DNA from 2 places in the Exiguobacterium sp. ZWU0009 genome. Region 2 is predicted to be linked to the other one. Evidence: a T-box and tRNA genes for the amino acid it is inferred to sense, from the RefSeq annotation. Region 2 holds a T-box; the other holds one or more tRNA genes.
The links. A T-box is a leader RNA that pairs with one kind of tRNA and senses whether it is charged. The one in region 2 lies ahead of alaS (alanine--tRNA ligase), so its partner is inferred to be a tRNA-Ala.

Region 1 (16,355 bases), 760 kb from region 2:
CGATCGCCAGTTGATTGACTTGAAGAACATCGTTCCCGCTCTGTTTTTCAATTGGGAAGGACAGGACCGTGCTACGTTCATCCCCATCTGGTCGGTCGAGTCGGTCGACCTTCTCGAGCCGTTTCCGGACACTTTGGGCACGTTTTGTCGTCGTCGCCCGGGCGATGTTGCGTTGAATGAAGTCCTGCATCTTTGCGATTTCTTCTTGTTGCTGTTCGAACTGTTTCATTTCTTGATCGTACAAGGCCGCTTTTTGTTCCAAGTACTTCGTGTAGTTCCCGGTGAACTTACGACAGACATTGCGCGACAGCTCATAGACGACATTGACGACTTGGTCGAGGAAGTACCGGTCGTGTGAGACGATCAGGACGGCGCCACGATAACCGCCGAGGTAACTTTCGAGCCAAGCGAGTGTATCGATATCAAGGTGGTTGGTCGGCTCATCAAGAATGAGGAGCTCTGGTGCTTGCAGAAGCATCTTCGCTAAGGCGAGTCGTGTTCGTTGACCACCGGATAATGTCTGAATCCGGCGCGAGTAATCATCCGGATAAAAGCGCATGCCGTGCAAAACGGAGCGGATATTCGCTTCGAACTGATAACCACCGGCTTCTGAGAAGTCGTGTTGCGCTTGATCGTACGTCTTCAAGAGACGATCGTAAGCGACCGGGTCGTTCAAGATATGCTCCATGCCCATTTCGATTTCCATCCGGCGCAGTGTCCGTTCTTGTTCCTGGAGATGTTCGAAGACGGTCAGCATCTCGTTCCAGATCGTCTCATTCGATTCGAGACCACTGTCTTGTGCGAGATAACCGATTTTGACATCCTTGCCTTTCATGATGTCACCCGAGTCATGACTGAGTTCACCAGCGATGATTTTGAGCAAGGTCGATTTACCGGCACCGTTTCGTCCGACGAGCGCAATCCGATCTCGCTCTTGTACTTCCAGTTTGATATTTTCTAAAATCGGCTCGACGCCGAATGATTTCGAGAGTTGATTGACTTGTAAGAGTATCATTTCCATCCATCCTTCCACCCTTTAGTCTATCACGAACAAAAGCGCGAGGTCCTGCGGAATATATTATTTGTGACTCTATGTGAAGTGGTTTACAATCAAGGAGAGTAGAAAGCTTTTTGCAAAGATTTGGGTGCCACGATGGATGTGGCCGAAGGGGGAACTGCAGGATGAATGGACCAGACACAAAAATTCCACAAGCGACAGCAAAACGGTTGCCGCTATATTATCGCTTCATCCAAAGTTTATACAATTCAGGCAAGCTCCGCGTCTCTTCTGCTGAGTTAAGCGAGGCGGTGAAGGTTGATTCAGCAACGATTCGTCGCGATTTTTCCTACTTTGGGGCATTAGGGAAGAAGGGGTATGGATATAACGTTCAACATCTCTTAACGTTTTTCCGCAAAACCTTGAATCAAGATGAGGTGACGAATGTTGCCTTAATCGGGGTCGGTCATCTCGGAACAGCGTTTGCAAATTATAACTTTTTAAAGAATAATAGTACTCGGATAGTCGTTGCGTTTGATGCGGACGAAGAGAAGGTCGGAACAACAACGCATGACGTTCCAATCTATCATGTTTCGGACATGAAAGAACAAATCGAAGCGAATCAGGTCGATGTTGCCATCTTGACGGTTCCATCCCAGTTCGCGCAGTCAGTAGCGGATGAGTTAGTCGAGTATGGTGTGACAGGCATCCTGAACTTTACGCCAGCGCGGTTGAACGTGCCGGCGAGCGTCCGGGTCCATCACATCGATTTATCGATCGAGTTGCAGTCGTTAGTTTATTTCATGAAGCATTATTCGCAATCAGCTGAAGGAGTGAAATCATAATGGAAAACCTTATTCCGCTCACACTAGGTATCGGACCTGCAAGCATCGGATTGATCGCGGTCGTCGCGTTGATCATCTTCGGACCGAAGAAGTTACCAGAATTCGGACGTGCTGCTGGTCAGACATTGAAAGAGTTCAAGAATGCCACGAACGGCATCATGGACGACGATAAAAAGGACGAACCGAAAGAGAAGTGATTGAATCATGACGGTTGATCAAGAGCAAAGCATGACGTCGCACCTTGACGAACTCCGAAAGCGGATCGTCTGGTCGCTTATCATCGTCGTCGTCCTGTTCGCTGTCGCATTTCCGCTCGTCCGACCGCTCGTCCGCTTCTTGCAAGCAGACTTAAAAGAGCTCGGTATCGGTTTGAATGCCTTCAACGTCGCCGATCCTTTAATGTTGTATTTGAATCTTGCGTTCATTATTGCGCTGATTTTAGCGTCACCGTTCTGGATGTATCAACTCTGGGCATTCGTCCGACCAGGACTTTATGACAAGGAGCAAAAAGCGACATTGACGTATATTCCGGTCATCTTCTTTCTGTTTTTGGCTGGAGTAGCCTTCTCGTATTTCTGGTTGCTTCCCTTCTTGCTTGAAGTCTCAACGGATCTCGGGAAAGAGCTCGGAATCGAACAAGTCATCGGAGTGGAGAACTACTTCAGTTTCTTAATCCGATTGACGATGCCGTTCGGTCTTCTTTTCCAATTGCCGGTCGTGACGATGTTCCTGACACGTCTGGGTCTCGTGACGCCATATTTCATGCGAAAGAATCGGAAATATGCGTACTTTGCGCTGTTCGTCGTTGCGGCATTGATCGCACCGCCGGACGTGACGTCACACTTGATGATCTCGGTTCCATTGTTCGTTCTCTATGAGATCAGCATCTTGATTTCTGCGCGAACGTACAAAAAGGTCTTGATCCTCGAGCAACAGGCAGAGCTTGAACGACAGGCGGATTTGATGCGTGAATTGAATAAATGAATCGTGAATTCCTTCCGACGATTTTTGGAAGGAATTCTTTTTTATGAAAGCGTTATTTTTATATTGATAAAGCAGTTAGTGATACGTATACTAAAGATAATTCATGGGGGCTTAGCTCAGCTGGGAGAGCGTTTGGCTGGCAGCCAAAAGGTCGTCGGTTCGATCCCGATAGTCTCCACCAATACCAAACATCTAACTCCTCGAGGCTTCGAGGAGTTTTTATTTTACTCCCAGTTAAATTCCTTAAAAATATAAAATGTCATGTAAAACAAATAAATTAAAAAAATAGGCAAATATAAATTGTTTATTTCCATTAAATTCATTAAACTAAATATACAGAATTTTCGTTTAACTGTTTTATCAGTAGTACTACTATGGTTTTACAGAAAAGGGGAAAACGAACGCATGAAGAAGAAGATTGCACTTATGGCAGCCGTCTTAATGACGTCTTCCAATCTAGTCAGTGCGCAAGGTGCACTGTCGTCGCAAGACAAAGCAACGGGTCAAAAACCGCAAGCGCTCTCGCTGAAGAAATCGGGGCAAGAGAAGAACTACAAACAATCGGATAAAGTTCGTGTCGTCATCGAGATGGAAGAGAAGCCGGCGATTCAAATCGCACAAGCTCAAAACAAGCGGTATAGCACATTGAGCAATGCCGAAAAAGAGTCGATTAAAGATCGCCTCGTCAACGTCCAAAAATCAGTCAAGTCAGCTATCGCTAAAAAGGCGATTCCCGTTACATATAAGGAGAGCTTCACGACCGTCATCAACGGATTCAGTGGTGAAGTCAAGTTCGGCGATATCGAAGACATAAAACAACTCAACGGCGTCAAGAGCGTACATATCGCCCATGAATACGCGCGTCCGGAAGTTGCTAAAGGTGCCAAGCCAGACATGCTGTACAGCAAGGACATGGTCAATGCGAAGGAAACATGGCAGGACTATGGTTTTAAAGGGGAAGGAACAATCGTTGCCGTCATCGATACAGGGATCGATCCATCGCATAAGGACATGGTCTTGAGCCCAGAGACGAAGATCGATTTGACTTCTTCGAAAGTCGATAGTGCGAAAGAAACAAAAGGCTTAAAAGGAAAGTACTTCACGGAAAAAGTACCGTACGGCTATAACTATGCCGATCACGATAGCGAAATCCGTGATTTAGGTGCGGGCGCATCGATGCACGGGATGCACGTCGCGGGTACGGTCGGAGCAAACGGGGATGAAGCAAACGGCGGCATCAAAGGGGTCGCACCGGAAACACAGCTCCTCGCGATGAAAGTCTTCGGAAATGATCCAGGAATGCCATCGACATTCAGCGATATCTACATTAAAGCAATCGATGATGCGATTGCACTTGGAGCCGATGTCATTAACATGAGTCTCGGTTCGACGGCATCGTTCGTCAATGCAGATGATCCAGAACAACGAGCAATCGTCAACGCGATGAACAACGGAATCTTGTGTGCGATTTCTGCGGGGAACTCGGCATTCGCAGGTCATGGTGCAGGTAACCCGTACACAGCGAACCCGGATATCGGTGTCGTCGGTGCACCAGGTTTAACAAGCCAAGCGCTCCAAGTCGCATCACTCGAAAATACGAAATTGACACTTGAAGGCATGGCACTGACGATCGACGGTCAGGATGCTGGTTATTTGGCATACCAAAAACAAGATTCACCGAATCCGATTGCTGTCTTCGATAAAGAGAAGAAGGATGTCGTGTATGTCGGTGACGGTCAAGCTTCGAACTACGAAGGCAAAGATGTCAAAGGGAAAGTCGTTTTCGTCGTTCGGACGGGTGATTTTAACTATGGCATGATTCAAGCAGAAGCTCAAAAACAAGGCGCAGCAGGTGTCATCGTCCGTGGTAAAGTCGATCACGGGGATTACGTCAGCATGGCGCTCAATAACCCAACGATTCCACTCGTCACACTCAGCATCGAAGACGGAAACAACCTCGAAGCAAAAGCAAAAGAAGGCAAAGCAATCGCTGTCACGTTCGACGGAAAAGCAGTCTCAGCCGATAACCCGGTCGCAGGACAAATGTCTGACTTCACGTCATGGGGTGTCACACCAAGTCTTGACTTCAAGCCAGAAATCACGGCACCAGGTGGAAAAATCTACTCGACGCTCAACGATAACGAGTATGGCGTCATGAGTGGGACATCGATGGCGGCACCACACGTCGCTGGTGGAACGGCACTCGTCATGCAACGGATCGCGAAGGACTTCAAAGTCGACGGTGCGACACGCGTCAAACTCGCGAAGAACATCTTGATGAACACGTCGCGTCCACAACTCGATCAAGGAAAATACAATGCGCAGCTAAAAACAGGCAACTTCTACTCCCCACGTCGTGAGGGAGCTGGACTGATGGATCTTCGTGCTGCCATGAAGACGCCAGTCGTCGTCACAGAGACGAAGTCGGGTGAAGGTAAGGCATCCTTGAAGGAAGTCGGCGAGAAGTTCACGTTCACACTTGATTTGAAAAACTACAGCAGTGAAAAAGTGACGTATAAGTTAGCCGGAACGGTTCAATCGGATCTCGGCGCAGAAGGATCGAACTTCCTCGAAGCAAACGGAATCTTTAAAAAGGGAACGATCGGTACGGTGGACGCGAACAAGGGCACATATCCGATCTCATTCGCAGTTGGCTCGAAGAAAGCAAGCTCGGTCTCGATTAATCCGAAGAGTTCAACGAAAGTCAGTGTATCGGTCGATCTAAAGGATACAACGGACTGGGCAAACGAACTTCCGCTCGAACAAGTCTTTGAGAACGGCTACTTCGTCGAAGGATTCGTCCGTTTGATCGATACGAAGAGTAAGAATCCAGAATTGACGGTTCCTTACGTTGGCTTCAAAGGGAAATGGGATCAAGCTCCGATTCTAGACGCACCATTGTACGATGAAGACAACACGTTCTATGGTTTGACAGGTCTAGCGACAGAAGTGAAGGATAACTTCGAATTCCTCGGCGCAAACGCTGCTGGCGATGTCGTCGCGAACAAAGTATCGTTCTCACCAAACAACGATGGTAGCGCAGATGAAGCATTCCCGATCATCTCGTTCCTCCGTAATGCGAAAAAAGTCGAGTACTCGATTCTTGACCGTAACAAAGCAACGCTTCAGAAGCTCGATACGCAAACGGACGTCGTCAAGAACTACTACGATAGCGGTTCAGAGGACGGATACACACCAGTCACAAGCGCTGCTTGGGACGGAACGATCAACGGGAAACCGGTCAAGGATGGTCTTTACTACTACAAAGTCAAATCCGTGATCGATTATCCGAATGCAAAATGGCAGTCGAATCTCTTCCCAGTCTATATCGATACGAAAAAACCAGCTGCAACTGTGAAGTGGGATGCGTCGAAATCAACGCTCTCGTGGACAGCAGGTGACCAAGGAACAGGTGTCGCGTCATACGATATCCTCGTCAATGGTAAGAGTGTCTTGAAGCAACCACTTGCTGCAACAGAAAAAGCGTACACGTTGACGGATCTTCCAGAGCGCGCGAAGATTGCCTTCGTCGTGAAGGATTATGCAGGAAACAGTGTGAAAAAAGACGTCAACACGACAGGTGTTGATAAAGCGGTACCGAACGTTCAAATCGATACACCAGTCGCACTTGGTCTTGCGACATCAAAAGTCATCAACATCGCGGGTCATGTCTCTGATGAATCAGGCATCAAATCATTCAAGATCAACGGAAAATCCGTTAAATTACGTTTCGATGCAGCCCAACAGAACTATGCGTTCAGCCATGACGTGACGTACACGACGGATGGCGTCAAGTCATTCAAAGTTGAAGCATACGATGGTAAAGGGAACCGTGTTGCGTTCAGTCGTCAAGTCATCATCGACACAGAATTACCGACGATTCGCGTCACTGCGCCAAAAACCGTTTCAAGCAAAACAAAAACAGCCGAGATGAAGATCGTTCTTCGCGATAACTACAGCGAATTACGCTTCGACTTCAATGGTAGCGCGGAATACCGCCGGACGTTTAAAGAGCCGTACGAGATGAAAGCCTTCAAAAAGACGATCACGAAAAAAGTGACGCTCAAGAAGGGGAAAAACATGTACAACTTGAAACTGAAGGATCTCGGTGGACACGTTGTTACGAAAACAGTCGTCATCACGAAAAAATAAGTAACTATAGACTAAAGTCAGGTGGGTATCCGTCTGGCTTTTCTTGCGTGCCGAAGCGCCTTGAAGGGTTTATGAGACGAGAAGAGGGGGAAATTTAAGAACAGAAACAAGTCAGAGGGGGAACAACCATGAATCCGTTCACGACCTTAATCGCCTTCATCGTAGGGTGTCTCGTCTTATATCTTGGTATCCGTGACAAAAACGGCTGGCTGATCGGTGTCGCGATGATACCGCTCGCGATCGTTGCCTATAGCGTCATCTATCTGATCATCCAGGTCAGTGCGTAGTCTTCATGGAAGATGTCTTACCCTAAGCGGTAGGACATCTTTTTTTTTGAAATTCGTAATACAGATGAAACCGATCCAGTAAAATGTAAGTATATAACAGTATAGAGAGGTGGATGATCATGGAACACGTACATACACAAACGGATGCCTTAGCGGCGCTATACGAAGAGATGCACCAAAAGACGAAGACCGGCATGTGGGTCATGCTTGCGGCATTCTTAGCGCTCAGTAACACACTCGAGAAACCAATCTACGCGATGATCGTCCCGTTATTGTATTTTGGCTACGACATGTTCGTACAACGCAAGCGGTTCGCGCTTGTTGCGGAATACACATCAAGGGATTCAGCAAGACGCCTTTATCAGGTGCATGTGTTGATCGGTATCTTACAATACGGAGCGCTTGCTGGTCTGATCGTCTGGGCAGCCGATCGCCCGAATACATCTTTCTTGATCGGTCTCGTCATCGTCGTCATTCCGTTCTACTGGATCTGCCGAAAAACGTTAGAGTTCGTCTCACGAAAGATTGATCCAACGTATATCACGGAAAAAGAAATTCACAAAGCCCGCTAAAGGAGAAGGTACTATGCAAACGGCTCGTGAAGAACGTCTACAAAAACTTGCGCTCGCGTACCGGGATGTCGAGTGGCTCGGCACACGCTGGTACTGGAACGTGCTTCTATTCATAACAGTTGGTATCTTGATCGAGTGGACCGATATTTCCTTGTTGATTTTGACGATTCCAGCCCTTTTTCTCGGCTCCGATTTTCGCTACCAACTAAAAAAACGAAAAATTTTAGACGGCTATATCTCAAAAGCTCAGATCCGTCGACAATTTTTACTACGCATCGGTAGTCACGTCCTGCTGTACGCGATCTTGACGATCGTCATCACCCAGACGATCGAGGGACCGTTCTGGCAGATGCTTGTGGCAATTTTTGCGATTTTAACACCACTCTATTTCATCAGTGAATGGATCATCCGACGCGACGGGGCGCGTGACCCGGATTATATCAGTGACGTTGAGGTAGCCCGCTTCGTCAGACAGAAAGGAACATCGAAATGGAACACCTATTCGAGCGACAAGCACGTCTAAATTTAATGAAACGTCCAGTGCATGTCGTTGCTTATTTCTTTTTGATCCCTGTATTGATTTTTGCGGTATTTGCTTGGTTTGTTTCGGCAATTACATCCGCCTTTCTTCCAATCATGCTCTTTTGTCTTTGCGCGACGGCAGTCGCTCGAGAAATCGTCCGGTTACGGCTCATGAAGTCGTATTTAACACCGACTATCTATCAACAAACTGTCCAAAAAGTAGCTCGTCTGACAATCATCGGTTATGTTGTGGCGGGGCTGATTTACTTTGTTATGCAGTCGATTCCAAGTGCCTCTGGTTATTTATTTGGCATCTTCCTCTTTTGGGTTGGTGGAGTCAGTCTTGGTGTCACTCGACTGAACCGGTTAGCCAAACAAATCGATCCGGCGTACGTGACGATGGGTGAAATCGAACGTGCGTGGTGGAAACGTTAAAGCAAAAAGTCCGCATTAATCAGCGAAAGAAGCTGTTTGATGCGGACTTTTTGATTATTTTTTTAACAAGAGATAGATGAAGTATGGTGCTCCAATCAAGGCGACGACAATCCCAGCCGGTACACCGTCTGGTCCAGCGATGTTGCGTCCAATCGTATCAGCGAACGCGAGCAACCAGCCGCCGAGTAAGAGGGCAATCGGTAGGAAGAATTGATGCCGTGGTCCAACGAGCGCGCGGGCGATATGCGGCGCCATCAGACCGATGAAGGAAATCCCGCCGGTGACGGAGACGGCAGCAGCGGCGAGCGCAACGGCTGTCAACAAGAGTTGGATCCGTTCCTTTTCAATCGCGACGCCGACACCGATTGCGACTGGTTCATTCAAGGCAAGCAGATTGAGCTTATTCGCTTTATAGAACGTCAGCGGAATCAAGACGAGTAACCACGGCAAGAGCGAGTAGACAAAGATCCAGTCCGTCCCCCAGATGTTACCGGCGAGCCACTTGGCGATGAAGTCGACCTTTTCACGACGCGTCGATGAAATCAGGATGACCATGATTCCAGAGAGCGCCATCGAGAAGCCGACACCCGTCAAAATCAAGCGAATCGGTTGGAGTCCTTGCACACGGTCGTACGAGAACAGGTAGATCGCTGTCGCGGTGACGAGTGCACCGAGGAAAGCAGCGATCGGTAACAGATAAATGAACGATCCGACATCGGTCGGGAAGTACAGGAAGAACAAGGCGACGGCGACGCCAGCTCCTGTGTTGATACCGATGATACCAGGGTCAGCGAGTTCATTGCGTGTGATCCCTTGTAAGATGGCGCCGGATAGGGCGAGCGCCATTCCTGCCATGACGGTGATGAGCAGTCGGGGCAAGCGGAGCGAATAGAGGACGAATTCCTCTTTGAACGATCCGTTTCCAAGTAACGTCGGCAATAGACGATCATACGACAGGGAAGCAGGTCCAATACCGATGCTGACGACGAGTGTTGCGATCAATAGTGCCAGCAACGTCCAAAACGTCAGTTGCTGGCGACGGCGTAAACGAGATTCCATCATGAGAAAGCACGCCCTCCTTTCCGAACGATTAAGAGGAAGAATGGTAGCCCGAGCATCGAGACGATTGCGATGACCGGAGTCTCATATGGTGCGTACAATGTCCGTCCGATCGTATCGGCAAGCAACATGAACGTCGCACCAAAGATCGCGGTCATCGGCAGGATGAACCGATAGTCCGTCCCGACGATCGCGCGGACGATATGCGGAATCATCAGCCCGATGAACGCCATGTTGCCGACGAGGGCAACAGCAGCACCGGCAAGCAGGATGACGACGACGTAGAGGACCGCCTTGATCCGCTGGATGTTCTGTCCGAGTCCGAGCGCGACTTCTTCTGAAAGACTGAGAATCGTCAATTGCCGCGAGAAAATGAACGCAATCACGATACCGATCGCGATGACCGGCGCGATGACCTGCAGTTGTCCCCAGGTCGACCCGACGAGTCCCCCAGACGTCCATTGTGAGACATCTTGGGCAATCTTGAAGTAGATTCCGATTCCTTCTGCAATCGCGTATAGAAAAGCTGAGATCGCGGAACCGGCAAGGACGATCCGGAGCGGTGAGAAGCCGCCTTTTTTCGAAGCCCCGATTCCAAAGACAAGTGCTGCTCCGAGTGCTGCTCCGACGAAACACGCGATCATGATCCCGAAGTAGTCAATTTTCGGGAACAGGACGATGACGAGCGCAAGTGCCGCATTCGCACCCGCCGTTAGACCGAGTAGACCAGGATCGGCGAGGGGATTGCGTGTCATTGCTTGCATGATGGCGCCAGAGACCCCGAGTGCCGCTCCGACGAGGATTGCTGCCAGTTCCCGTGGCAAGCGGATTTCCTGGACGATTTTTGCTTTTTCATTCAACGGTCCGAACGTCAAAGCGTTCCAGACTTCGCGCATCGTCGTATCGGCGGCACCGAACGTCATTGCGATCCAGAACATCCCGAAAAAGAGGACGAGACCGAGTGTGATTTTAATGCCGAACGGAATTCGACCAGCTGACATGAATGTCGCCTCCATTTCTGATTCAGTGAGTGAGACACAAAAAAAGGGGAGGAATCCCGCAGGTTCCCTCCCTTATTCATTATGCGCCAAGGAAACTTTTCTTGAAGAACTCGAGTTGACGTTCGAGTGTGAGCGGATCGTTGAAGTAGAATTCCTTCGAATCGACTTCGAAGACACGATCGTTTTTGACGGCTGGAATGTTCTTGAACGTATCCGTTTTCGTGAATGAGTTGTCCGCTTCCGCACTCTTACTGAAGACGAGGTAGTCGCCTGCGTATTCAGGAAGGACTTCTGGTGACAATGCATAGTATCCGTCTTTTAATGCCATCTTCGTGACTTTATCCGGCATTTTCAATTTCATTTCCTGGTAGAGAATCTCTGTTCCACGACCCCAGTTATCGCCGAAGACGTAGAGTTGTTTATCGAAGCTTTCGATGACAGAAACAGTAGCATCTTCACCGATTTTTGCTTTGATGTCTTTACCGGCAGCAGCAGCGCGTGTTTTGAAGTCTTTGACCCAGTCGCGTGCTTCTTGCTCTTTGTTGAGCAATTTACCGATTTCGATATGTTGCGTCAAGTAGTCGACTTTTCCGTATGTGTACGTGACCGTCGGAGCAATCTTTTTAATTTTATCGAGGTTTTTCGTTGTTGAGTAGCCGATGATCAAATCGGGTTCGAGTTCGATGATTTTTTCAACGTTCTCTTCCGATACTTCCGTGACATCTTTGAGTTTGTCGAACTTCGGATTCGCTTTTGACCACGAATCGACACCAACGACAGGAACGTCGAGTGCCATGACGTTACCAGCGAACCCAGCGAGGACGACGACACGTTTTGGATTAGCCGGAACTTTGACGTCGCCATTCTCCGATTTATACGTGATCGTCTCGTTTTTCGACCCAGATGCTGCATCGTCCTTCTTCTCTGTATTGCCACACGCTGCGATGACGAGCGTGAGAATGAGTAAAACCGGTAAAAGTAGTTTCTTCATGATTTAATCTCCCTTAATTAAGTTGTAGGTGATACACATCGGCTTGTTCGTACGCGGATCGCGTCCGATTTCAGCATCGATATGGAATACTTCTTGTAAGACGTTTTTTGCGATGACTTCCTCACACGTCCCGGCTTTGACGACTTCGCCGTTTTTCATGGCGATGATATAGTCGGCGAACCGTGCCGCTTGATTCAAATCATGCAGGACCATGACGATCGTCCGTCCTTCGGTCCGGTTGAGATGCTCGAGCAGTTCGAGCACCTCGAGTTGGTGGGCGAGATCAAGATAAGTCGTCGGTTCATCGAGGAAGATGATATCCGTCTCTTGGGCGAGTGCCATTGCAATCCAGACCCGTTGACGTTGACCACCCGACAGCGCATCGACCGGACGGTGTTTGAATGCCATCGTATCCGTTGCTTCGAGTGCCCAATCGATGATCTCGTAATCGTGTTTCGTCAAGCGTCCGAATCCTTTTTGGTACGGGAAACGACCGTATGAGACGAGCTCTGCGACCGTCAGACCACTTGCGCTCTCTGGAGTTTGTGGCAGAATAGCCATTTTCCGGGCAAGTAGCTTCGTGCTTTCCTTGGCGATATCGAGACCATCGAGCAATGCACGTCCTGATTGATGAGGAATGATCCGTGTCATCGCTTTCAATAAAGTCGATTTGCCACATCCGTTCGCCCCAATGATTGTCGTGATTTGTCGATCGGGAATTTGGACGGACAAGTCTTTGACGATGGGACGATCACCGTAGCCGATATTGATTTCTTCTGTTGCTAGACGTACCATACGCGACGACTCCTTCGTTGTTCTCTCCGTTTTCAATGATAATGATTATCACTATCGTCTCATTAACCATACCAGTCCTATAAAAACGCTGTCAACATTTTTTCTTGTGTTCAAGAGATGTTCACGTTATCATGAGGGAGTGAGAATGATAATCAATCGTAATCAAAGATGAGGAGTGAGTGAGATGAGGGAACAGGAGTTGTTCGACGTAACGATCATCGGCGGAGGACCTGCAGGGTTATATTCGACGTTCTATAGTGGTCTTCGGGGCATGAAGACGAAATTGATTGAGTATCAAGCAGAACTCGGAGGAAAATTGCACGTTTATCCGGAAAAGATGATCTGGGACGTCGGCGGACAGCCACCGATCACTGGTGAAAAACTCATGGCTCAACTCGTCGAACAAGGACTGACGTTCCAACCGACTGTTCAATTGAATGAAAAGATCATCTCGATCGCAAAAGACGTCTTCGGCAACTTCGTCTTAGAAGCAGAATCGGGTCGGATCCATTATTCGAAGACGGTCATCGTCGCGGTAGGCGGCGGCATCCTCAATCCACAAAAATTAAAAGTCGAAGGTGCGGAACGCTTTGAAGTGTCGAACTTGAACTATACGGTCAAATCGATTGAACGATTTAAAGGAAAGACCGTCATCGTCTCAGGTGGTGGGAACTCTGCGATCGACTGGGCGAACGAGCTCGAACCGGTCGCAAAAAAAGTCTACGTCACGTATCGCCGGGATTGTTTCTCGGGGCACGAGGCGCAAGTCGACCAGCTCGTCAAAAGTTCGGCTGTTTGTCTCCTCAACACGACGATTCACAAGCTGATTGCAAGTCCCGATCACCAGCGGATTGCATCGGTCGAATTGATCGACTGTCAAACAGACGAAATCGTCGAGATTCCAATTGATGAAGTCATTATCAATCATGGGTATGAACAGGATGCGGCACTGCTTGACGCGTGTGATCTCGATATCGCACGGGTCGATGACTTCTATATCGCGGGTAACGCGGCGAGCGAATCGAGTGTACCGGGTCTATATGCTGCCGGAGATATTCTTTCGCACGACGGGAAGGTCCACTTGATCTCAGGTGCCTTCCAAGATGCGGCGAACGCCGTCAACCGGGCGAAACGCTTCATCGAGCCGGAAGCGCCAAAAGTGGCGATGGTCTCGTCACACAACGAAGTCTTCAAAAAACGCAATCGGGCGTTGATTGAGGAACGCGTTAATCAACAATCTTGAATAATGTTTAAACGTCCAAAATGCTTGGAAACAAGCGGATTTTGGACGTTTTTTTGTATGAACTTCATTTTTGTACTATAACAGAACGATTTGACAACGTACTGTATTTAGGACAAAATTCTACTTATGTTCCACTACATGTAGGATACAAGTAAGACGGATGTATAAGGAGGAAGGGTATGACAACTACGAAACGTAAGCCAATTGGCCTTGCCTGGCAAATTTTAATCGGCTTGATTCTCGGGATCACAGTCGGTGGTGTATTTTATGGGAATCCCCATGTCGCGGAGTGGCTTAAGCCAATCGGTGACATCTTTATCCGAATGATGAAAATGATCGTCGTTCCGATCGTCTTCACGACGATCGTTCTCGGTGTCTCATCAGTCGGTAGTCCGAAAAGTCTCGGACGTCTTGGCGTCAAGACACTCGGTTACTTCACGATCGTGACGATGATCGCGATTTTCACGGGGCTGTTCGCAGCCAATCTCGTTGAACCGGGTGCTGGTATTAACATGTCGACACTCGATAAAACGGACATCTCGACGTATGTCGAAACGGAAGAGACGACACAAGACGCAGGACTCGTCGACAAGATCGTCAACATCGTCCCGACGAATATCTTGGACGCGATGGTCCGCGGTGACATGCTTGCAATCATTTTCTTCTCGGTCTTATTCGGACTCGGTGTCGGTTTTGCAGGAGAGAAGGGCCAACCGGTCGTTCGTTTCTTTGAAGGCGTCGCAGCAGCGATGTTCAATCTCGTCAATATCGTCATGAAATTCGCGCCGATTGGTGTCTTCGCCTTGATCGGTGTAACGGTCTCGACGTTCGGGATTGAATCGCTCGGTTCATTGTTTAAACTGATTGCGACATTATACGTCACAGCGCTTCTTTTCATGGTCATCGTCTTCGGTGCCATCATGAAGTGGGTCGGCATTCGTGTTTCTGATTTCACGCGTATCTTCAAGGACGAGTTATTGCTGACGTATTCGACGGCGTCGTCTGAGACGGTACTGCCACGGATCATGGAAAAACTCGAGAAGATGGGTGTTCCGAAATCAATCGTTAGCTTCGTCGTACCGACGGGTTATTCGTTTAACCTTGATGGATCTGCGCTTTATCAAGCGCTCGCAGCCTTGTTCATCGCACAGATGTACGGGATTGATCTCTCGATCGGAACACAGCTGACGCTTGTCTTCGTCTTAATGCTGACATCAAAAGGGATGGCTGCCGTTCCTGGCGTCTCCTTCGTCGTTTTACTCGCAACACTCGGTACGGTCGGTATCCCGGCAGAAGGACTTGCCTTCATCGCGGGGATTGACCGAATCATGGATATGATGCGCTCGGTCGTCAACGTCACAGGAAACACGCTCGCTTCACTCGTCATCGCGAAGTGGGAAGGTGTTCTGGACGAAGACCAACTCGAGACATTCATGTCGACCGAAGGTAAAAAAGACGACGTCCGCAGTGCATGATTGTCGTAAATATAAGGAAGGACTGAATCGTCAGTCCTTCCTTTTTTTCGTCCTTGAAAATAGATTAAAGTCGATTGTTTTTAAAGAAGACTTCTAATTTTTGATTATAGTTAAAATAATGTTGAATATTATTAATTATAAAGTTAATATTATTTATATAATCATAGGGGAGAGGCGATAGGATGGAAACGGTAGGAATCGTCATTGGTATTGTCGCAGTCTGTATCTTACAATTTTACTTAGCAAGGCGTGGGAGAGTCTGGAGTCTCATCATTCCAACCATCATCATCGGCCTCGGAATTTACTGGTATTACGGAACAGGACCACACACGTCAGATCGAGAATCGGTGATTCGGATGGGAACGTTTGCCTGTTTATCACTCATGATCTCAATGGCTGAGATGGGTGTCGACACGCGCCGCAAGCAACTGAAGCGAGAGAAAGAGCGGATAGAGATTCAAGATTTATAAGAGAAGTGAGGGAACACGATGGAACGACAAGACGTGCCCGCTTGGGTACTGGCACTCGAACAGGAACATCTCGAGTTCATCCGGAAGTTCGTCTTGAGCTCTGGTTCGTTGAAGGATATGGCAACTGCCTATCAAGTATCCTACCCGACCGTCCGGGCGAAGTTGAACCAGTTGATCGAGCGGATTGATTCGGTGCAGCAGGAAGATGTCGAATTCGTCAATATGATCAAGAACTTGGTCTTAGATGAACGGTTGAGTCTCGATGTGGCGAAGACGATCATCGATTCCTACCGCAAGGGTCAAGCGAAAGAATAAACCAAAAAACGAGATTTCCGCCTGACGGAAATCTCGTTTTTTTATTGCTTGTCGTTCTTTTTGTCCTGTTCCTTCTTGATCATCTTCTTTGCTGCTGCGCGGAAGCGGAAGATCAAGTAGAGACGGTAGAAGTCGATCGCAGCGAACAACGTCAACAGGATCGTCCAGAAGTTAAAGACCGTTCCTGCCTCGACTGAATTGTTGTAAGCAAG
Region 2 (16,355 bases):
TTATTAAAAGAGCAAGGTTATAACGTCATCGGGATCTTCATGAAAAACTGGGATGACACGGATGAAAACGGCTTTTGTACGGCGACGGAAGATTATGAAGACGTCATCGCCGTAGCCAACCAAATCGGCATTCCGTATTATGCGGTCAATTTCGAGAAAGAGTACTGGGATAAAGTCTTCACGTACTTCCTCGATGAATATAAACTCGGTCGGACACCGAATCCGGACGTCATGTGTAACAAGGAAATCAAGTTCAAAGCCTTCCTCGATCACGCGATGCGTCTTGGTGCCGATTTCGTCGCGACAGGACACTATGCGCGTGCTGTCTATGAAGACGGAGAACATAAATTGCTTCGAGGCGTGGATGCAAACAAGGATCAAACGTATTTCTTGAATCAATTGTCGCAAGAGCAGATCGCGAAGGCGATGTTCCCGATCGGACACATGGAAAAATCAGAAGTACGCCGGATCGCAGAAGAAGCGAACCTCGCGACAGCGAAGAAAAAAGACTCGACAGGCATTTGCTTCATCGGCGAGCGGAACTTCAAGCAGTTCCTCGGTCAATATCTGCCGGCGCAACCCGGTGAAATGCGGACGCTTGACGGGAACGTCATGGGACGTCACGATGGATTGATGTACTATACGATGGGACAACGTCATGGACTTGGTATCGGTGGCGACGGAGAACCTTGGTTCGTCGTTGGGAAAAACCTAAAAGAGAACATTCTCTATGTCGATCAAGGATTCCATAACGAATTGTTGTATTCGGAAGGATTGCTTGCTTCAGATGTCAGTTGGACGTCTGAGCGTCCGGTCGGTGAGACATTCCGTTGTACAGCGAAATTCCGTTACCGTCAACAAGACACAGCCGTCACGGTTCGTGTCCTCGAAGATGGACTCGATGTCTCGTTTGACGAGCGTCAACGGGCAATCACACCAGGACAAGCGGTCGTGTTCTATGATGGAGACATCTGCCTCGGTGGTGCGACGATCGATGCAGCCTATAAAGCAGGCGAACGCCTCGCTTATCTCGCGTAAGGAGCAAAAGAAGATGAATTATAATGAAGTAGGATTCCGGCATTTAGAAGCTGGAAATTATGAATTAGCAGCGCAGGCTTTCAACGACGCAATCGAAGAAAATCCAAAAGATCCGACAGCATATGTCAATCTCGGAACATTACTCCAATCGATGAACGACGCTGATCGTGCCCTTCGTTTTTATGATCGGGCGCTGATGATCGATAATACGTTCGCGAGTGCCTATTATGCAAAAGGTGCGCTATTCTTTGCTGCCGACCAACTCGTCGAAGCAGAGGAATCATTGCGGGCAGCGTTATTATATGGACTTGACGACGCGGATCTCCATTTCATGCTTGGGATGACGTATCAAAAACTTGGTGATCCTGTACGTGGCTTACCTCGTCTACAACGTGCGTCAGAATTGAACGGTGTCGATATTGAGATCGCGTTCCAATACGGGCTTGCCTTAGCGCAAAACGAGAAGTTGGAAGAAGCCGTCGAGATGTTCGAGCACGTTTTGATGCTTGACGAAACGCACACGGATGCTCGGTACAACTATGCGATCGCGCTTGCTTTCCTCGGTCAACAGGAAGTGTGTTATGCAGAACTTGAAGCCGTTCTTGCCTACCAGCCGGAACACGCTCTTGCGCGAGATGCAAAAGCGAAGATGGATGCGTTATTAAAACAAGCAGACTGATCCAAAAAAGACGATTCCATCTGGAGTCGTCTTTTTTGTGCTATTTAATTCCCAACTTCACGGATGACACGAAGTGGTGGACCGGAAAAGTCTTCATAGGCTTCATCCATGTTTTTCGTGTACAGTTCGATGACGTTATTTTCCGTATCCTTGAAATAAGCTGAATGCTCTTTTTGATTCGAGGTCTCCTGTTCATCCCACTCTCTGAGCTTCACGGTGATCGAAGCTTCGCGCAGTTGATTCAAGGCTTGTTGGAACTCTTCCTTCTCAACGTAGAAAGCACAGTGGACATGGACACCACCTTCGTCATACAACGTGTCCCATTCGGACACTGGTAAGTGTTTGACCGTTCGTTCTTCCATCGTGAAGTCTCGCTTCAGCCATAGACCGAGTCGGGTGTTACCGCCAATGTAGAGCCACGTTGCCCAAACTCCGTCCTGTTTAGATTGTTCCTTGCTCGGTTCTGCATCCTCAGGTGCCCATTGCTCGACGATCGGAATACCAAGTGTCCCATTCCAAAAGCCAACCGCACGGTCCATATCCTCGACTTCCAGTACTAATTCACACAATCCTGCAATCGGTAAACGTGCCATCCTTGAACTCCTCCTCTTAACGAAATGTTTCAGGGTATCTTTCCCTGATTTAAAATCCGGTAAACGAATGCTATGATGAAAGCAGCGAATGAAAAAGAGAGAAAGAAGGTGGAGTGATGGAGCACCCCCATCAAGTCGTCGGGCGCGTCAAACGTGTGCTCTTTTCTTCTGAAGAAGAAGCACACTCCATTGTATTGGTCGCCGTCAAAGAAAAAAACTTTGAACTGAAAGAAACCGAGCTCGTCATCACGGGTACAGGGGTCGGAATCGAACTCGGAGGAACGTATCAAGCATTTGGTCGTCTCGTTGATCATCCTCGCTTCGGAAAACAACTGAAGGCGGAGCTGATTCGTCGATCGGTTCCGATGACAAAACAGGCAACGATCCGCTTCTTGACGAATGGTTCGTTCACCGGCATTGGTCCGAAGACAGCGAAAAATATCGTCGATGCTCTCGGAGAAGAGGCAGTGGACCTCATTTTGAAGGATGAGCGAGTACTGAATCAGGTGCCTGGGTTAAAACAAAAACAAGCGGATATCATATTGAGTCGACTCGCTACGTTATACGGTGTCGATCAGTTGATGCTATTCTTAGCGCCATTTGATGTCACACCAAAACTAGCGGCGAAAATCTATGCTGCTTACGAAGGGGACGCCATGGCGCGAATTCGAGAGAATCCGTATTCCTTGATGTATGAAGTGAACGGGATTGGTTTTAAGACAGCCGATCATATCGCCTCACATCTCGGACTTGTCGGATTACATCCGGAACGTGTCGCTGCTTCGATCATGCATATATTAGAACAAGAAGCAGGAGAGGGACATGCCTTTGCGACGGTCGACTCACTATTACAACGGGCACCCCGGTTGCTTGGTGAAGACCCAGGAGAACGGCTGGAACAAGCGATTGAACTGTTGCTCGCTGAAGATAAGGTCAAGCTTGAAGAAGGTTGTTTGTATTTACCGACGATCTTTTATGCGGAAGTTCGAGCGGCGAAAGAACTGGCTCGCGTCATGGCGAACGGTGCCGAACAGGAAGTCGATGTCGCGACGATTCTTGAAGCGATTGGGCACCTCGAAGAACAGTTTGGCATGGAATATGCCGCACAGCAGCGGGAAGCGATCGAGTTAGCGGTTAAAGCACCATTGATGGTTCTGACCGGTGGACCAGGGACCGGTAAGACGACCGTCATCAAGGGAATTTTACATGCCTTGCAAGAAATTCATGATTGGCCACTTGAGAAAAGTCGCGTCAAGACGGGAGATGTCTATCCGTATGTCCTTGTTGCACCGACCGGACGCGCCGCTAAACGTTTGTCGGAAGCAACGGACGTTCCAGCGATGACGATTCATCGTCTGTTGAAGTATGACGGAACGAACTTCCAACTGAATGAAGATCAGCCGATCACGGGAAAAGTACTGATCATCGATGAGTCATCAATGATTGATATCTACTTGTTATCGAGTCTGCTCCGTGCTGTTCCGAACGGTATGAAAATTTTGTTCGTCGGTGACCGCGATCAGTTGCCATCCGTAGGTCCTGGGCAGGTACTGGCAGACTTGATGGACACGGAAGGGATTCCCGTCGTTCGTCTGAACGTCGTCCATCGCCAAGCGGAAGATTCTTCGATTTTACGGCTTGCCCATGATTTGAAGAACCGGACGACGTCTGCTGATTTGTTGGCACCACTTGCGGATCGTCGCTTCTATACCGCGTCTCCGCAAGAGACGTTACGCGGTATTTCAGCTTTCGCAGAAAAAGCACTTGCGAAAGGCTATTCGAAATTCGATGTTCAGATTCTTGCACCGACTTACCGTGGTCAAGTCGGAATCGACGAATTAAATGTCGCCTTGCAACGCGTCTACAACCCGGAAGAACCAAAGAAACGAGAAGTTAAACAAGGCACGCGGATTTACCGGACCGGAGATAAGATTCTCCAGCTCGTCAACAATGCAGAAGAAAACGTTTATAACGGAGATATCGGAGAAATCGTCAACATCTTCTTCGCTAAAGAGAATGTCGACAAGGTGGATAAGATCATCGCCCGCTTCGACCAGACGGAAGTCGAGTATAACCGAAGTGACTGGGATCAATTCACGCATGCCTATGCGATCACGATCCATAAGGCGCAAGGGTCCGAGTTTCCAATCGTCTTGATGCCGGTCTATTTTACGGGGGCGTTCAAGCATTCCCGAAATTTGATTTATACGGCGGTTACCCGTGCGAAGTCGAGTTTATTATTGTTCGGCGACCCACGAGCATTCCATAAAGCGTCGCAAGAAGAGGAACCCCGGCGCCGTACACGATTGATTGAACGACTCGGTGGTGTGACAAAGACTTGACGGATGCTGTGCGATAGGTAATAATCACGATAGATGAATGGACGTAACACGTTGATGGAAGATAAGTAAAAGGAAAACTCGAGTCCAGAGAGAAGTGAGTCTGCTGCAATCACTTTCTCGAGTCCCTTTGAAGCTCCTTCCGGAGTCGGGTGTAAACACCTGCGGGTCATCCCCGTTATCAGATGTTCGAGGTAGGCAATGGATTGCTTACGAACGAGGGTGGTACCACGGAAGCGATGCTTTCGTCCCTTTTCAGGGATGAAGACATCGCTTTTTTGCGTCCAAATAAAACCAATGGGGGTAACTGTTCATGAAAGCTCTAAAACCATTAACGGGTGCACAAATCCGTCAGATGTATCTTGATTTCTTCCAAAGCAAAGGACATGCGATCGAACCGAGTGCTTCACTCGTACCGGTCGAAGATCCATCGCTCTTGTGGATCAACTCGGGTGTTGCAACACTCAAGAAATATTTCGATGGTCGTGTCATTCCTGATAATCCACGGATTGTCAACGCACAAAAATCAATCCGGACGAACGATATCGAAAACGTTGGGAAAACAGCGCGTCACCACACATTCTTCGAGATGCTCGGAAACTTCTCCGTCGGTGATTACTTCCGTGAAGATGCAATCAAATGGGGCTGGGAGCTCTTGACGAGTGATGACTGGTACGGTCTTGATCCGGAACGTCTTTCGGTCACGATTCACCCGGAAGATGACGCAGCGCGTCAAATCTGGCTTGAACTCGGCGTGCCGGCTGAGCGGATCATTCCACTTGAAGATAACTTCTGGGAAATCGGTGAAGGTCCATCTGGTCCGAACACGGAAATCTTCTTCGATCGTGGTCCAGCTTTCGGAGACGATCCGAACGATTCAGAACTCTACCCAGGTGGCGAAAACGAACGCTATCTCGAGATCTGGAATATCGTCTTCAGTCAATACAACCACGATGGACACGGCAACTATACGGAACTTCCGCGTAAAAACATCGATACAGGGATGGGACTTGAACGGATGGCGTGTGTCATGCAGGACGTGCCGACGAACTTCGATACGGATCTGTTCATGCCGATCATTCATAAGACAGAAGAAATCAGCGGTAAAATCTACCGTGATGATTCGAAACTTGATGTAGCATTCAAAGTCATCGCAGACCACATCCGTACCGTATCATTCGCAATCGGTGATGGTGCGCTTCCTTCGAATGAAGGACGTGGATATGTCCTTCGTCGTTTACTACGCCGTGCGGTGCGTTATGCGAAGATGCTTGGAATCGAGCGTCCGTTCATGTATGAACTCGTCGATACGGTCGGGAACGTCATGGTCGACTTCTACCCACAAGTTCCGGAAAAAGCGGACTTCATCAAACGCGTCATCAAAAACGAAGAAGAACGTTTCCATGAGACACTTCATGACGGTCTTGCAATCTTGAACACAGTCGCTCAGACGTCTAAGGCGAACGGTGAGCATGTCATCAGCGGCGAAGATGCGTTCCGTCTGTATGACACATATGGTTTCCCACTTGAGTTGACAGTCGAGTATGCAGAAGATCATCAGATGTCTGTCGATGAAGAAGGCTTCAAATTAGCAATGGATGCGCAACGTCAGCGTGCACGTGCGGCACGTGAAGAGAGTGGTTCGATGCAACAGCAATCGGAAGTCCTCTCGACGCTAAAAGATAAAAGTACGTTCGTCGGCTATACCGACCTTAAGGCGGATGCAAAAATCATCGCTTTAGTGCATGATGGAGAACGAGTCACAGAAGTCGCTGCTGGTGAAGAAGCACAAGTCATTCTCGACATCACGCCGTTCTACGCTGAAAGCGGTGGTGAAGTCGCAGATACAGGAACAATCGAAGGCAAAGACTTCGTTCTTGATGTTAAAGATGTTCAAAAAGCACCAAACGGTCAAAACTTGCATACGGTCATCGTTCGTACAGGGATCGCAACGGAAGCGGCAGATGTCGTTGCAACGGTCGAAGCAGCAGAACGTAAAGCCGTCACGAAAAACCATACGGCAACACACTTGCTTCATAAAGCATTGAAAGATACGCTCGGAACACACGTTAACCAAGCGGGATCACTCGTTTCTCCAGAACGTCTTCGCTTCGATTTCTCACACTTCGGTGCAGTGACACAAGAAGAGTTGACGAAGATTGAACAAGACGTCAACCAAGCAATCTGGGCATCGCTACCGGTCGATATCGAAGAGATGAACATCGCTGATGCAAAAGCAAAAGGCGCGATGGCATTGTTCGGTGAGAAGTACGGTGAAACGGTCCGCGTCGTCTCAGCAGGCACATACTCGATCGAGTTGTGTGGCGGAATCCACGTCGGAAACACAGCCGAAATCGGCTTGTTCAAGATTGTTTCGGAGTCTGGTATCGGTGCAGGTACCCGCCGAATCGAAGCGGTAACGGGTGCAGGTGCGTATCGTGTCATGAACCAACACTTAGAGACACTCGAACAAGCAGCAGCTGTTCTGAAGACGAAGACGACAGAAGTTCCTGTACGCATTGAAGCACTGCAACAACAGCTTCGTGAGACGGAACGAGCAAACGAATCGTTGCAAGCAAAACTTGCGAACATTGAAGCTGCTTCACTGAAAGACGATGTAGAAGAAATCAACGGCGTACGCGTGCTTGCGAAACGCGTTGACGTCTCAGATATGGATGCTCTTCGCGGTATGATGGATGAGTTGAAGAGCTCGCTCGGATCAGCGATCATCGTACTCGGTAGTGCGCAAGGTGAGAAAGTCAACCTCGTCGCAAGCGTCGCAAAAGATTTAATCGACCAAGGCTATCATGCTGGTAAATTGATCAAGGAAGTCGCAACACGCTGCGGTGGTGGCGGTGGCGGTCGCCCTGACATGGCTCAAGCTGGTGGAAAAGATGCGTCGAAATTAGAAGAAGCACTCGCGTACGCTTCACAATACGTGCAATCACTGGCATAATAGAAACGTAGTGTATATGAAAGAGGTGATGAACGTGAGTCAGATGGATCAAACGATGAAATTCAACTTTCCGGAAGACGATAACAAAGCAGCGACACGTGATGTGTTGTTGACGGTCTATCATGCTTTAGAAGAAAAAGGATATCATCCGATCAACCAAATCGTCGGCTATCTCCTTTCAGGAGATCCTGCTTACATTCCTCGTCATAATGACGCACGTAATTTAATTCGTAAGATTGAACGCGACGAATTGCTCGAAGAACTCGTGAAATCTTATTTGGCGGAGAGTGGAAATTCAAAATGAAACGTGCAATGGGACTAGATGTCGGTTCGAAGACGATCGGAGTAGCGGTCAGTGACTTGATGGGCTGGACGGCGCAAGGTGTCGAGACGGTCAAGTGGACGGAACCGGATTACCCGGAAGCCTTCAAACGGCTCGATGTCATCATGAAGACATACAATGTCGAAATCCTAGTCATTGGTCTTCCGAAAAACATGAACGGTTCCATCGGTCCCCGCGCAGAAGCAAGTGAAGCTTTTGCGAAGGAAATCGAACAGCATACCGGGCTTGAAGTCGTCTTCATGGATGAACGGTTGACGACGATGCAAGCAGAACGGATGCTGATCGATGCCGATGTCAGTCGTAAAAAGCGTAAACAAGTCATCGATAAGATGGCTGCCGTCATGATCCTGCAATCGTACTTGGATCGGACGAACCGATGAAGGGGGAGAAACCGATGGCTGAAGAAAAACGTCAGTATCTCTTTCCGGATGAAGAGGGCGGCGAACATCTTTTCGAAGAATGGTACCGTTACTCGAGTGAACGTACAGGAAAAACCTATCTGTTTCTTGAAATGATCGGTAACCCTGACGAAGGAGCAGATGATCTGATCATCTGTGAGATCGATGAATATGGAGAAGGCGAAGATGATTTTGAATTGAGCCTGATCGATGAAAATGATGAGCAAACTTGGGATGAACTCGAGCTTGCGTTAAAGGAGCGGATCACTGATGCAACAGAATGAACCAACACGTTACGTAATTCCGGACGGCGAAGGAAATGATTTCGAATTCGTAGAACGTCTGCGTTATGAAAGCCCACGTTCGAGCAAGACATACATCTTCCTCGAGCCAATCGGAGCAGACTATGACGAAGCAGAAGAAGTCGATATCTTCGTTTACGAACTCGACGAATACGGTGATGGAGATAACGACTTCAACCTCGTACCAATCGATGAAGACGATACAGCGACTTGGGATGAAATCGAAGAAGTCTTTAACACGCTCGAAGACCAGTTAGACTAACCCGACTCATGACAGGTGACGTCGTAAGAGACTTTCTCTTACGATGTCACCTTGTTTTAAGAGAAGAAGGAGGAACCGATGGAGAACGAATGGAAGCAAAATGCTGAAATCGAAAAAAGGCGACGCCGGACATCACGCCGGATTACGCTAATCATCCTTTCTGTATTGTTGACGATTTTTCTAGTTACCAGTGCGGTCATCTATGTCTTTTTGAAAAATGCGCTTGAACCAGTCGATGAAACAGCGACGAAATCCGTCAAAGTCGAAATTCCTTTAGGAGCAGGGACGAGTTCGATTGCTTCTTTACTAAAGGAAAAAGACTTGATTGCAAACGAGACGATTTTCCGTTACTACGTCCGTTACAAGAATGAATCGTCATTCCAAGCGGGTACGTATACACTGTCACAAGCCATGTCCCCGGATGAAATCATTAATGAATTAAAGACGGGAACGGTCATGAAGGCAGCGGATGTGAAAATCACGTTACCTGAAGGCATCACGATGGATCGTCAAATCGCTTTGATCGCGAAAGCAACGAACTTCAAGGAAGAGACGGTCCGTAAAGAATTGACGGATGCGACATTCATCGACAGCATGATTGAAAAATATCCGATGTTGACGGATGAAGTGAAGAAGAATGGTGTCTTGTATGCACTTGAAGGATATCTCTTCCCAGCAACGTATGAGTTTGATAAAGGAAAAAGCATTGATCAAATCGTCGAGACGATGCTCGATGAAACAGAAAAAGTCTACGATGAGAATGCGGATGCCATTCAAAAATCAGGCATGACCTTCCATGAAGTACTCAGTCTCGGTTCCATGGTCGAGCGTGAAGCGGCGACAGCAGATGATCGTCGTGAAATCGCTGGTGTCTTCAAAAATCGATTGGATGACGGCATGAAGTTACAGTCGGATCCAACGGTTTGGTATGGCACAGGTGAAAACACGGCTTTAACGACACTGAAGGATCTCGAGAATAATTCGAAGTACAATACGTATAAGTACGAAGGAATTCCGATTGGTCCGATTTCGACGGTCAGTAAAGATTCGGTACTTGCCGTGTTAAATCCGAATAAAACAAAATATGTCTATTTCTTTGCTCGTCCACCAAGTGATAAACATCCACGCGGACAGATTCTATACGAAGAGACATATGAAGAACATCAACGAAACGTCGTTAAGTATAAGCCGGAATGGGTGGAATACGAAGCGAGTAAAGAGCAATGAGCAACGGGTTGGGTTGAAGCGGGAAGTTCGCTTCAAGTCAACCTGTTTATGCGGAAGAGGGAGTGAATGGCGTGAATGATTTCACGACCTATGTCGAATCAATGATTCATCCTCGAGATGCTCTGTTAGAAGAAATGGAGCGTTATGCGGAAGAAAATCATATACCAATCATCGAACTGACAGGTTCCGAGGTCTTGTTATCGCTCCTGCGATTACAACAACCGAAGCGCATTCTAGAAGTCGGAACCGCAATCGGATATAGTGCGATTCGGATGGCGCGTGCGCTACCGGATGCGCGTATTACGACGATTGAACGAAATGCGAAGCGGTATGAAGAAGCAAAAACCTTCATCGCCCGGTCAGATGTGGCGGACCGGATTGACATCATTTTTGGTGATGCAGTAGAATTAGCCGAAACGCTTGAAGACCAGTTCGATGCGGTCTTCATTGATGCAGCTAAAGGACAGTATAAAAAATTCTTTGCAGGATATGGGCGACTCATTCCTGAGGGCGGCGTGCTTTATACGGATAATCTCTTCTTACACGGAGATGTCCTCGAGTCCGATCCGAAGACATTCGATCGAAGAAGACGTCGACTCGTGCGTCTCGTCAAGGAATTCACGGTCTGGATGATGGAACAAGAACAATACGATACGACGATTTTTCCGCTCGGTGACGGTGTATCCGTCAGTCGGAAAAAGTCGAAATGATGGAGGAACGAATGACATGCAAAAACCGGTAGTAATTGGCGTAGCGGGCGGAACGGGTTCAGGGAAGACGACGGTGGCACGTTCACTCGTCGATGCGTTCCCAAGTGAATCAATCGTCATGATTGAACAGGACGCGTATTATAAAGATCAAAGTGATTTATCAATGGAGGAGCGGTATCAGACAAACTATGATCACCCGTTTGCTTTTGATAATGGTCTGTTGATTGAGCACATTCAGTCGCTCCGTGAAAACATTGCCGTTGAAAAACCGGTATATGACTATGTCGCCCACACGCGGGCACAAGAAACGATTCGTCTCGAACCACGCGATGTCATCATCGTAGAAGGAATTTTAGCGCTTGAAGACGAACGGTTACGGGAACTAATGGATATCAAGGTGTTCGTCGATACGGATGCGGACGTTCGCATTCTTCGTCGGATGCAACGTGATATCAACGAACGTGGACGCTCGATCGACTCAGTCGTTGAGCAGTATACGAACGTCGTTCGTCCGATGCATCTTCAGTTCTGTGAACCAACAAAACGATATGCGGACATCATCGTACCGGAAGGCGGCGAGAATCATGTCGCGATCGATTTACTCGTGACGAAGATTCGAGCGATTCTTGATTATCGTTCAGCACTCGATCAAAGAGGATATTGATTCCAAAAAAGATGTGAATATACTATACTAGTGGAATAAAAAGGAGCGTGACAAAAATGGCAGAAAAGCAATACTACATGACGCTTGAAGGTAAAGCGAACATTGAAAATGAATTGAATGAATTGAAGTCAGTCCGCCGGAAAGAAGTCGTCGAGAACATCAAGATCGCCCGTTCGTTCGGTGACCTTTCAGAGAACGCAGAATACGATTCAGCAAAAGAAGAACAAGCGATGGTCGAAGGCCGGATTGCTCAACTTGAAGAGATGCTTCGTAATGTTGCGATCATCTCGGAAGAAGAGAAGGATATCTCGGTCGTCGGTATCGGAACGACAGTCACTTTCTTGAGTGTCGAAGATAACGAAGAAGATACGTACACAATTGTTGGTAGTGCCGAAGCAGATCCGTTCACAGGTAAAATCTCGAACGAATCACCAATCGCGAAAAGTTTAATGGGGCACCAAGTCGGAGATCAAGTCTCTGTACCAGCACCAGGCGGCGAATACGCAGTAAAAATTACATCGATCAAATAAAGAACACAGGAGCCGGAGCAATCCGGCTTTCTGTTTGATGGAGGAATGAAGTATGCCAATCGCAATCATCGGCGCAATGGAAGAGGAAGTCAACTTATTGCGTAATGAGTTATCAGAACGTAAAGATACAGTCATCGCAAACTATCATTTTTATGAAGGGCTTTTAAATAGCGTTCCTGTCGTCATCTTGAAGTCAGGAATCGGGAAAGTGAACGCTGCGATCGGAACGACATTATTGCTGGATCATTACAAACCAAGTGCTGTCATCAATACGGGCTCAGCAGGTGGATTCAAGGAAGGCTTAACGGTCGGGGATGTCGTCGTCTCAACAGAAGTACGTCACCACGACGTCGATGTGACGGCATTTGGATACGAATATGGACAGGTACCTGGAATGCCAGCTGCCTATCAAGCAGATCCGAAGCTTGTTGCAACAGCAGAAGCCGTCATCGAGCGGATGGATGCGATTCGCGTCGTTCATGGATTGATTGCGACAGGCGATTCGTTCATCCACGATTCAGAGCGCTCTGCTCAAATCAAGGCGCACTTCCCAGAAGTCGCAGCCGTCGAAATGGAAGCAGCACCAATCGCACAAGTCTGTCATCAGTTCGGTGTCCCGTTCGTCGTAACGCGGTCGATTTCAGATAGCGCCAATGAAGAAGCGTCACTCTCGTTTGATGAATTCCTCGAGATTGCGTCAATCAATTCCGCTAAAATGGTCATGGAAGTCGTACGGACGTTAGCAGAATGAGGTATGAGGAAGGGCACGGGAGACCATGCACTTCCTTTTTTCTTTGACAAAAGCAAATTAACGCTTTATATTAGTACCAGATACTAATAACAAAAGGGGATGCCTTATGAAGATCGGGATTGTAGGATTAGGAACGTCTTTGCCGTCACGGCGCGTGACGAATGATGAATTAGCAACGACGCTCGATACGAGCGATGAATGGATTCGGACACGGACAGGAATCGGGGCACGACGGATTGCAGCCGATGATGTGGATGTCACTGACTTAGCGACAGAAGCTGCTCAGAAAGCGCTTGATGATGCTGGATTGACAGTAGAGGACATCGGGTTGATCGTCGTCGGAACGGCAACAGGACGCGCGTTTCCATCTACAGCCTGTATCGTCCAAGAGCGTCTTGGAGCACGCAGAGCGACTGCATTCGATATTAGTGCGGCATGTAGTGGCTTCATCTTTGCATTACAAACAGCTGCTAGCATGTTGACGACAGTTGAAGGAAAACATGCGCTCGTCATCGGTGCTGAAAAAATGTCGAGTATCGTCGACTGGTCAGACCGGTCAACTGCCATCTTATTTGGAGATGGTGCAGGGGCAGTCGTCATCGGACCAACTGAGCAAGCGGGTCTTAATGCCTTCGAGCTTGGAACAGATGGACGCGGAGCACATTTATTATTTAAGGACATTGATGGACCAATCGAGATGAACGGTCGGGAAGTCTTTAAGTTCGCGGTTCGTAAATTACCGGAAATCGTTGAGAAAGTCATTCAAAAAGCGGATAGTACGCTCGAAGAGATCGATATCTTGATTCCGCATCAAGCAAACCTACGCATCATTGATGCAGCGTGCGAACGACTGCATATTCCGCAAGAAAAGGTCATCGTCACGATCGATGAGCATGCGAATACATCTGCTGCATCAATCCCACTCGCACTTGAGGAAGCGCGTCAACAAGGACGCCTGACACCTGGTACGAAACTCGTACTTGCTGGATTTGGTGCCGGATTGACTTGGGGAGCAGCATACATTACTTGGACTAAAGGAGAGAACACATAAGATGATGAGAAAACGCGTTGTAGTCACAGGAATCGGAGCACTGACACCGATCGGGAACGATGCCAATACATTCTGGGAAGCACTAAAAGAAGGAACAAACGGGATTCGTCCGATGGAGCGTCTCGATATCGATGAGTATCCAACGAAGGTCACTGGCGAATTACAAAACTTCGATGTAACAGAATTCATCGAGGCGAAAGAAGCACGTAAGATGGACCGCTTCGTTCATTACTCACTTGTCGCAAGCATGGAAGCTGTCCAAGATTCTGGAATCGACATTAAAGAAATCGCAGAACGTGCTGGGGTTTGGATTGGATCAGGAATCGGTGGCGTTGAGACAATTGAGAAACAAGCGAAGATCTACTTCGAACGTGGACACCGTCGTGTCAGCCCGTTCTTCATTCCGATGATGATTCCAAACATGGCAAGCGGTCAGGTATCGATCTATACCGGAGCCAAGGGACCGAATAACTGTTCCGTCACTGCATGTGCTTCAGGAACGAATGCCATTGGAGAAGCCCTTCGTGTCATCGAACGGGGCGATGCAGATGTCATGATCGCTGGTGGAGCGGAAGCACCAATCACGAACTTATCATTTGCTGGTTTTTGTGCCAACAAAGCGATGTCAACGAATCACGATCCTGAGACAGCAAGCCGTCCGTTTGACGAAGGACGTGATGGATTCGTCATGGGAGAAGGGGCAGGCATCTTGATTCTTGAAGAGTACGAGCATGCGGTAGCGCGTGGTGCAAAAATCTATGCCGAAGTCAGTGGATATGGATTAACAGCTGACGCCTACCACATCACAGCTCCAGATCCAGATGGAGACGGTGGAGCACGTGCGATGGCAATGGCAATCCAAGATGCAGGTATCGCACCAGAAGCAGTCGGATACATCAATGCACACGGAACGAGCACACCGATGAACGACATTCTTGAAACAAAAGCAATCCATAGTGTCTTCGGTGAACAGGCAAAACAACTCGTCGTCAACTCGACGAAATCGATGATTGGTCACTTGCTTGGTGGCGCTGGTGGCGTCGAGGCGATTGCAACAATCAAATCGTTACAAGAACAAACCGTTCACCCAACGATTCATCTCAAACAGCCGAGTGAAGGTTGTGATCTTGATTACGTGACGGAAGGTGCACGGAGCGTAAAATTGAATTATGCCCTGAGCAACTCGCTCGGGTTCGGTGGACACAACGCATCACTCGTCTTCAAACGTTACGAAGCTTAAGCTTAAGCGATTCCCTTAGAAAAACGAGGGGGTCGCTTTTTTGCTGATTTTCTGATTCAATAGAGAAATGCGTGTTTGACGCAGAAAGGAGTCGTTTATGACTAATATCACAAGAAAAACATCAATCATGATACTGATCATATGTTTATTGATTGGTCTCAGTGGTACGCTCATATACCGTCTATCATCATCTCAAAAGACGAAAACAGATCAGGAGACACAAGCAGTGAAGGTTGAATTAATTGAATCATCACTCCCGAAGACATCCGATATTGCGTTAGCAACGGATAGCCGTTCTCAGACACTGTTAGCACAACTGTATGAAGGATTATATGTTTTTACTTCTGGGACATCCGTCCGTAGAGGATTAGCACAGGATATGTCAGTCTCAAAGGATCGTCTGACGTATACGATTCAACTCAAACAAACAAAAAATGCGAAGGGTCAGCCGATTACAGCGCAAGACTTTGTCGATAGTTTCCGACGTGTCGCAGCCAATAAAACAAATTCTCCCTATGGTTTTTTATTTGAAGTGTTTGAAAATGGACGTGCCGTCAATGACGGAAAAATGAAGCCAGAACGTCTAGGTGTAAAGGCCAAAGGACGTGACCAACTTGTCATCACGCTGAATCAGCCGGTTTCGAATCTAAAAGAATTACTCGCGATGTCCGTCTTTTATCCACAACCGGAATCTAAGAAGTGGCAAGACCTCACGGGTAATGGTGCGTTTACACTAGAACAGATGTCGAAAAACGGATATACGCTTAAGAAAAACAACCAGTATCATCAACAAAATGTTGTCACAGTCGAAGAAGTGAAAAGTCGCATCATCTCTGATCATCAGACGCAATGGAGTACGTATGAGAACAGTAAAGCAGCGATTCTTCCGTTACAAGAGAGTGTCGAGACACAAGAAGATCAAGTCTCTCGACCAACCTATCAAAAAAAGCGGAGCGGTGTCTTTTATATCGCATTTAATCAAAAAAATGAAGCCTTCCGCGAAAAGACACTCCGAAAACGAATTGCTTACGCCTTGATGGAAAAAGAGTCCGTTCAACTTCCTTTAGGATATGCAGGCATTCCGACTAATCGGTTCGTCGTCACAGATACGAACGTATTGATGACGGAACCGGTACAAGTAAAAAAAGAACAAGTTAAACAACAGAAGAAACAGCGAATCGAGATGCTTAACTTCGAAGACCCACAGGCGAAGCGTATCGGGCAACAACTCGAGACGTATCTTGAGAGACAGTTGCCTGATATTGATATTGT

Region 1: it encodes a tRNA-Ala, which carries the amino acid that the T-box ahead of alaS (alanine--tRNA ligase) is inferred to sense. The anticodon was not compared.

Annotation. Positions count from the first base shown of each region.
Region 1 covers NZ_CP018057.1:2,972,614-2,988,968, reverse strand. Annotated here, with positions in the region: gene L985_RS15400 (ATP-binding cassette domain-containing protein) at 1-1,015, opposite strand, end outside; gene L985_RS15395 (redox-sensing transcriptional repressor Rex) at 1,183-1,842, shown strand; gene L985_RS15390 (twin-arginine translocase TatA/TatE family subunit) at 1,842-2,039, shown strand; gene tatC (twin-arginine translocase subunit TatC) at 2,047-2,826, shown strand; tRNA gene L985_RS15380 (tRNA-Ala) at 2,932-3,007, shown strand; gene L985_RS15375 (S8 family serine peptidase) at 3,232-6,978, shown strand; gene L985_RS17075 (hypothetical protein) at 7,107-7,265, shown strand; gene L985_RS15370 (hypothetical protein) at 7,385-7,837, shown strand; gene L985_RS15365 (hypothetical protein) at 7,851-8,360, shown strand; gene L985_RS15360 (hypothetical protein) at 8,327-8,794, shown strand; gene L985_RS15355 (FecCD family ABC transporter permease) at 8,849-9,853, opposite strand; gene L985_RS15350 (FecCD family ABC transporter permease) at 9,853-10,854, opposite strand; gene L985_RS15345 (iron-hydroxamate ABC transporter substrate-binding protein) at 10,934-11,845, opposite strand; gene L985_RS15340 (ABC transporter ATP-binding protein) at 11,849-12,640, opposite strand; gene L985_RS15335 (NAD(P)/FAD-dependent oxidoreductase) at 12,825-13,883, shown strand; gene L985_RS15330 (cation:dicarboxylate symporter family transporter) at 14,063-15,358, shown strand; gene L985_RS15325 (hypothetical protein) at 15,541-15,828, shown strand; gene L985_RS15320 (DUF2089 family protein) at 15,847-16,143, shown strand; gene L985_RS15315 (DUF4305 domain-containing protein) at 16,185-16,355, opposite strand, start outside.
Region 2 covers NZ_CP018057.1:2,213,113-2,229,467, reverse strand. Annotated here, with positions in the region: gene mnmA (tRNA 2-thiouridine(34) synthase MnmA) at 1-1,038, shown strand, start outside; gene L985_RS11755 (tetratricopeptide repeat protein) at 1,052-1,717, shown strand; gene L985_RS11750 (VOC family protein) at 1,762-2,310, opposite strand; gene recD2 (SF1B family DNA helicase RecD2) at 2,427-4,652, shown strand; T-box leader at 4,695-4,905, shown strand; gene alaS (alanine--tRNA ligase) at 4,963-7,605, shown strand; gene L985_RS11735 (IreB family regulatory phosphoprotein) at 7,640-7,909, shown strand; gene ruvX (Holliday junction resolvase RuvX) at 7,906-8,328, shown strand; gene L985_RS11725 (DUF1292 domain-containing protein) at 8,343-8,630, shown strand; gene L985_RS11720 (DUF1292 domain-containing protein) at 8,617-8,910, shown strand; gene mltG (endolytic transglycosylase MltG) at 8,989-10,137, shown strand; gene L985_RS11710 (O-methyltransferase) at 10,209-10,847, shown strand; gene udk (uridine kinase) at 10,864-11,511, shown strand; gene greA (transcription elongation factor GreA) at 11,568-12,041, shown strand; gene mtnN (5'-methylthioadenosine/S-adenosylhomocysteine nucleosidase) at 12,094-12,792, shown strand; gene L985_RS11690 (beta-ketoacyl-ACP synthase III) at 12,899-13,843, shown strand; gene fabF (beta-ketoacyl-ACP synthase II) at 13,845-15,083, shown strand; gene L985_RS11680 (peptide ABC transporter substrate-binding protein) at 15,211-16,355, shown strand, end outside.